Linked DNA regions of Pleomorphomonas sp. T1.2MG-36. The main gene of each other region encodes a partner of the protein of the gene in region 2 in a complex. Links are inferred from orthologs where the notes say so. Each region holds a gene or a part of one and is shown on either strand. Other genes may lie near its edges.

Region 1 (3,307 bases), 590 kb from region 2 along the record:
CCATCGGCGCGCTCGGCACGGGCGGAAACTACGCCATCACCTGGGCCTACAAGCACGCGCCTGCGACGCTGCTCGGCCCCTTCGAGTTCACGGCCCTGATCTGGGCCGTCACCTTCGGCATGGTGTTCTTTGGCGAGATTCCGAGCGTCTACACCCTCATTGGCGCCGCGATCATCATCTGCGCCTGCCTCGTGGTGGTCCAGCCGAACGCCACATCCGCCCGGCCCAAGCCGGACGATGCCTGTCCGTAAAACACCAGACCGACCCTTGACAGGCGGCTGGCATGCGCCTATTTCCGGGCGGCTTGGCACTCATGCTGAGTGAGTGCTAACAGCAAATGTTTTTCGCCGTGGTCTGCGAGGCAAAAGCGCGCAAGCCGCAGGCATTTCAAAATTGAGGAGCCGAACATGAAGTTCCGTCCCCTGCACGACCGTGTCGTCGTTCGTCGGCTGGAGTCTGAGGAGCGCACCGCTGGTGGCATCATCATCCCGGACACCGCCAAGGAAAAGCCCCAGCAGGGCGAAGTCGTCGCCGTTGGTCCGGGCGCCCGTAACGAGAAGGGCGAACTCGTCGCTCTCGACGTCAAGGCCGGCGACAAGGTGCTGTTCGGCAAGTGGTCGGGCACCGAGGTGAAGATCGACGGTCAGGACCTCCTGATCATGAAGGAATCCGACGTGATGGGCATCATCGGCTGATCCACTCAGCCTGTCTCGTCCTCCGTTAACCTCTCATTTCAAGGAAAAAATCCATGGCTGCCAAGGAAGTCAAATTCGGTTCCGACGCCCGCGAGAAGATGCTGCGCGGCGTGGACATCCTCGCCGATGCCGTCAAGGTCACGCTGGGTCCCAAGGGCCGCAACGTCGTGATCGAGAAGTCCTTCGGTGCCCCGCGCATCACCAAGGACGGCGTGTCGGTCGCCAAGGAAATCGAGCTTGCCGACAAGTTCGAGAACATGGGCGCCCAGATGGTCCGCGAAGTCGCTTCGAAGACCAACGACAAGGCTGGCGACGGCACCACCACCGCCACCGTTCTGGCCCAGGCCATCGTCCGTGAGGGCGCCAAGGCGGTTGCCGCCGGCATGAACCCGATGGATCTGAAGCGCGGCATCGACATGGCCGTCGCCGAGGCCGTCAAGGACCTGAACGCCCGTTCGAAGAAGATCTCCACCTCGGCCGAAGTCGCCCAGGTCGGCACGATCTCCGCCAACGGCGAGACCGAAATCGGCCAGATGATCGCTGACGCGATGCAGAAGGTCGGCAACGAGGGCGTCATCACCGTCGAGGAAGCCAAGACCGCCGAGACCGAACTCGAAGTCGTCGAAGGCATGCAGTTCGACCGCGGCTACCTCAGCCCCTACTTCGTGACCAACGCCGAGAAGATGGTCGCCGATCTCGACGATCCGTACATTCTCATCCACGAGAAGAAGCTGTCCAACCTGCAGGCCCTGCTGCCGGTGCTCGAGGCTGTCGTCCAGTCCTCGCGTCCGCTGCTGATCGTTGCCGAAGACGTCGAGGGCGAAGCCCTTGCCACGCTCGTCGTCAACAAGCTGCGTGGTGGCCTGAAGATCGCCGCCGTCAAGGCGCCGGGCTTCGGCGATCGCCGCAAGGCCATGCTTGAGGACATCGCCATCCTGACCGGTGGCCAGGTGATCTCGGAAGATCTCGGCATCAAGCTTGAGAACGTCACGCTCGCCATGCTCGGCCATGCCAAGCGCGTGTCGATCTCCAAGGAAAACACCACGATCGTCGACGGCGCTGGCGCCAAGGCCGACATCGAGGCTCGCGTTGCCCAGATCAAGGCGCAGATCGAGGAGACCACCTCGGACTACGACCGCGAGAAGCTGCAGGAGCGACTGGCCAAGCTCGCCGGTGGCGTTGCCGTCATCCGCGTCGGTGGCTCGACCGAAGTCGAAGTCAAGGAGAAGAAGGATCGCGTCGATGACGCGCTCAACGCCACCCGCGCCGCCGTCGAAGCCGGCATCGTCCCGGGCGGTGGTACGGCCCTTCTTCGCGCCAAGGCCGCCGTTGCCAAGCTCAAGTCGAGCAACCTCGACATCGAGCGTGGCATCAAGATCGTTCTCGCCGCCCTTGAGACGCCGATCCGTCAGATCGCCATCAACGCTGGCGTCGAAGGTTCGGTGGTTGTCTCCAAGGTGCTCGAGAAGGGTGAAACCTTCGGCTTCGACGCCCAGAACGAGACCTATGTCGACATGATCCAGGCCGGCATCATCGATCCGACCAAGGTCGTGCGCACTGCCCTGCAGGACGCCGCTTCGGTCGCCGGTCTGCTGGTCACCACCGAGGCCATGGTCGCCGAGCTTCCGAAGAAGGACTCTGCGCCTGCCATGCCCGGCGGCGGCATGGGCGGCATGGACTTCTGATCCAAAGGATCTGAACGTCCGTAAAGGACAAAGCCAAATTGGGCGTCGCGAAAGCGGCGCCCTTTCTTTTTGGAGTTATTGCTCGCCTTACGAAAGCTTCATCCGCGCCGCCGCAATGTTGCCGCGATCGGGCCGTGCTGTCGCATCGACAAAATCCAGAGATTTCATTTCGGTGGCGCCGAATTTGATTGTCACCGCGAAGGGATTCTGCGTCAGTTCGTCGACTATCCGCCGTTCCGGGGACACCACATGAAAGCACTCTTTGCGACGCTCGCGCTGGCCTGGCGCCTCGCCGTTCCGTACTTCAAGGAAAAGCGACAGGGCGAGCTGGTCTTCCGATGGTTCAAGATTCGGATGCAGGAGCGCTGGATCGGACTTGGCTTTCTGGGAACGATCCTCGCGCTCAACGTCGCCCAGGTCTATCTCAACGTCTGGTTCAACAGTTGGTACAACACCTTCTATACCGCGATGCAGGACCGGAACGGTACGGCTTTCTCGGCCCAACTGGTGTTATGGTGCGTGATCGTCGCTCCGCTCATCGCTTCGCTCGTCGTCGAGATCTACCTCACCAACTGGCTGCGCATTCGCTGGCGGGACTGGATGACGGACCACTTCGTCAATCGTTGGATGAGCAACGCCAACTATTACCGCCTGTCGCAGGTCGCCAGCGGCACCGACAACCCGGATCAGCGTATTGCCGAGGATATCCGCGATTTCATCAGCTACACGCTGACCATCTTCGTCCAGATCTTCAACACGGTACTGACGCTTTACGCCTTCACCATGGTGTTGTGGTCGATCTCGGCCGAGTTCCCCTATTCGATCGGCGGCTTCGACCTGTCCCTCATTCCGGGTTATCTCGTCTGGGCGGCGGTGATCTACTCGATCATCGGCACCTACTTCACCCATATGACGGGTCGCAAGCTC
Region 2 (3,311 bases):
CTTTGTAAAGCGCATCAGAACTGATGCACCCCATATAGGCCGCTTTTGCGCGGAAATCAATGGCCGCTGCCGATGGGCCCAAAACTCAAGTCGAGCGCGCCAGACGTCGAAAGGTGAGATAGGCCGAGCTGCGCCCTTCGCGCCGGGCCTTGGCCTCATAGCGCGTCCCTGGCCAGCCTTCCCAAGGCAAGCGCCAATCATCGGGCGCCTCGGCGGTCCAGACGAAGTCGGGATTGGCCCGCACGTGATGCAAGGTCCAGTCGACATAGGTGTCGATGTCCGACGCGAACCAGAACTCGCCGCCATCCTTCAGCACGCGTGCGAAGCGGGCGACGGTATCCGGCCCGACGAAGCGCCGCTTCCAGTGGCGCTTTTTCGGCCAGGGGTCTGGGTAGAGCAGAAGCACGCGATCGAGCGACGCTTCGGGCAGCCAGTCGAGCACCCTGACGCCATCCTCGCCGCTGAGGCGGATGTTGGCGATCTCCTCGGCGGCAATGCGTCCCAGCGCCTTGGTCATGCCATTGATGAATGGCTCGACGCCGAGGAAGCCGACGTCGGGACGTTCAAGGGCGCGATGAACAAGGTGCTCGCCACCGCCGAAGCCGATCTCCAGGCGGATCTCGCTCGGCGTTTCGGGGAAGAGTTCCGCGAGGTTTTGGGGAGCGGGCGTCGCGAGGTCCAGCGAAAGCCTGGGCAGGTCCGCCTCGAGGCGCTCGGCCTGTCCCTTCCTCAGCGTCTTGCCCTTGCGGCGGCCGAAGAAGGCGCTCTCGCGCGGATCGCCGGGCCGGTGCTCCGGTCTGTGGTCGTCGTCGCTCATCGATGCCCGTTGCATGCAAAACTCGGGCAGCCTGACCGCCCGGCAATGAAAAAGCCCCGGCAGCCGAGCTGCCGGGGCGGTGTCTAGCTTATTTCTCCGCCTCAGGCGAGGGCCGACTTCAGGGCATCGACGAGGTCGAGTGCCTCCCAGGAGAAGCCGCCGTCTGCCTCGGCCGCCCGGCCGAAGTGACCATAGGCGGAGGTCCGGGCATAGATCGGCTTGTTGAGGCCGAGCCGCTCGCGAATGCCGCGTGGCGAAAGGCGGACGAAGTCCCGATCGCCCAGCACCTTCTCGATCCGGGCCGGATCGACGTTGCCGGTGTCGTGCAGGTCGACGTAGATGGACAGCGGATCGCTGACGCCGATGGCGTAGCTGAGCTGGATCGTGGCGCGATCGGCGAGGCCGGCGGCCACGATGTTCTTGGCAAGCCAACGGGCGGCATAGGCGGCCGAGCGGTCGACCTTGGTCGGATCCTTGCCGGAGAATGCGCCGCCGCCATGCGGCGCCGCGCCACCATAGGTGTCGACGATGATCTTGCGGCCGGTGAGGCCGGCATCGCCGTCCGGGCCGCCGATCACGAACTTGCCGGTCGGATTGACGTGCCAGGTGGTGCGTTCATCGATCCAACCCGCCGGCAGCGCGGCGATGATATAAGGCTCGACGATGCGGCGCACGTCGGCCGACGAAAGGCCGTCGGCATGCTGGGTGGAGAGCACGATCTGCGGTGCCCGCACCGCCTTGCCGCCCTCGTAGGCGACGGTCACCTGGCTCTTGGCGTCGGGCCCGAGCAGCGGTTCCTTGCCGGATTTGCGGACGGCGGCAAGATCGCGCAGGATCTTGTGGGCGTAGTAGATCGGCGCCGGCATCAGCTCGGGCGTCTCGCGACAGGCATACCCGAACATGATGCCCTGGTCGCCGGCGCCTTCGTCCTTGTGCGCAGCGGCGTCGACGCCCTGGGCGATGTCGGACGACTGCTCGTGCAGCAGGATCTCGATCTCGGCGTTCTGCCAGTGGAAGCCATCCTGCTCGTAGCCGATGTCGCGGATCGCCTCACGCGTCAGATGCTCGATCAGTGCGTTGTCGACGGACTTGGGGCCTCGCGTTTCGCCGGCGATGACCACGCGGTTGGTTGTGGCCAGCGTCTCGGCCGCCACGCGCGCCTGAGGCTCGGCGGCGAGAAAGGCGTCGACGATGGTGTCGGAGATGCGGTCGCAGACTTTGTCGGGATGGCCTTCCGAGACGGACTCGGAAGTGAAGAGGTAATTCTGGCGGGACATAGGGTTGACCCCTCAAAGAAGACGTCGACGCGGTCGACGGAAGGCTGGTCTGTCGCGGGATTGATCCAGCGCGGCGCATCCTTTTCGCAAGCCGCCGGGAAAAGCGCAAGCGCCAGCCGTTTGCTTGCGCGCGTTTGCATCGCACCGTGCGTTCCGTGCCACGGCGACTGGGAAAATATTCTCCTCCAAGGGCAGTGTCAGCAACCCCGTTTCCCGCCGAACGGGTTACCAGAAATGCAAAACGGGTTGCCTCGACCCGACGCCGAGGCAACCCGTCATGGCTTAAAATGCGACTGCTCAGGCCTCGCCATCCTCGGAGGCCAGAGTCTGCACGAGATCGACGATGCGCCGACGGACGCGGGCGTCCTTGATGCGCACGAACGACTTGTTGAGCGACAGGCCTTCGGTCGACGACAGGAAGTCGACGACATACGAGTGGCTGGGGGTCTCGGCAAAACCGGCAGCCTCTTCCGGCGTGCCAGGCGCATCCTCGAAGAAGAAGGACACCGGCACCTTGAGGACGGTGGCGATATGCTGCAGGCGGCTGGCGCCGACGCGGTTGGTGCCCTTCTCGTATTTCTGGATCTGCTGGAACGTGATGCCGAGCGCTTCGCCCAGCTTTTCCTGGCTCATTCCGAGCATCATGCGGCGAAGCCTCACGCGGCTGCCGACATGTATGTCAATGGGATTGGGGGACTTCTTGCTGGCCATTTTGGTCTCGTCTGCGGATTGATCCGCGGTTATCGATGAGGCTCGCAAGGCGCGGTCTTTGTTTTTTTGTCTTGCGGCCCATTTCTTGGCAAACGAACCACAAAGGGATCGTTGCGCGCTGAGATTGTTGTCTCTGAACGAGAAGTTGTCAACTCCCGGATCTACGTTTTCCATTTCCGAGAACTGACAGCAAGATGAAAAAGACGCTAAAGATCAAGAGAAAAGGTGACCCTGCTCGTTGAGAGAAAGACTTGGGCCGGTCGGATGGCACGAAACCGTCCAGCACGCCCTCCTCGCCGAGAGGTAGACTTGCAACCGTCCTGCCATAGGCATCGATGATTGCAGATATGCCGGTATTGGCTGCGCGAACCATCGGTATGCCTTCTTCGATCGAGCGCATACGGGCAGCATCTAAGTGTTGGTAGGGACCAACACTGTGACCGAACCAGCCATCGTTGGTGATGTTCACGAAATAGTCGGGGCGGTCGCCTTCCGGTAGAACCTCG

Evidence for each region.
Region 1: the proteins of metK (region 2) and groL are in contact, whole or in part, in a cryo-EM structure (PDB 8P4O), measured with the Escherichia coli proteins. The link is inferred for Pleomorphomonas sp. T1.2MG-36 from one-to-one orthologs.

The regions. Positions count from the first base shown.
Region 1 is NZ_CATNLY010000023.1:182,292-185,598, forward strand. What follows is about bases 74-3,064. They hold groL (chaperonin GroEL), read left to right. Parts: upstream 74-748; coding sequence 749-2,380; downstream 2,381-3,064. Other genes in these bases: QQZ18_RS12305 (DMT family transporter), read left to right, coding at 74-251; groES (co-chaperone GroES), read left to right, coding at 408-695; QQZ18_RS12320 (hypothetical protein), read right to left, coding at 2,468-2,629; QQZ18_RS12325 (ABC transporter ATP-binding protein/permease), read left to right, coding at 2,630-3,064. In the rest of the region: more of QQZ18_RS12305, read left to right, coding at 1-73; more of QQZ18_RS12325, read left to right, coding at 3,065-3,307.
Region 2 is NZ_CATNLY010000023.1:775,243-778,553, reverse strand. What follows is about bases 7-3,001. They hold metK (methionine adenosyltransferase), read right to left. Parts: upstream 2,095-3,001; coding sequence 919-2,094; downstream 7-918. Other genes in these bases: lnt (apolipoprotein N-acyltransferase), read right to left, coding at 2,954-3,001; QQZ18_RS15000 (helix-turn-helix domain-containing protein), read right to left, coding at 2,392-2,805; trmB (tRNA (guanosine(46)-N7)-methyltransferase TrmB), read right to left, coding at 86-817. Outside these bases: more of lnt, read right to left, coding at 3,002-3,311. UniProt on the Escherichia coli protein: Catalyzes the formation of S-adenosylmethionine (AdoMet) from methionine and ATP.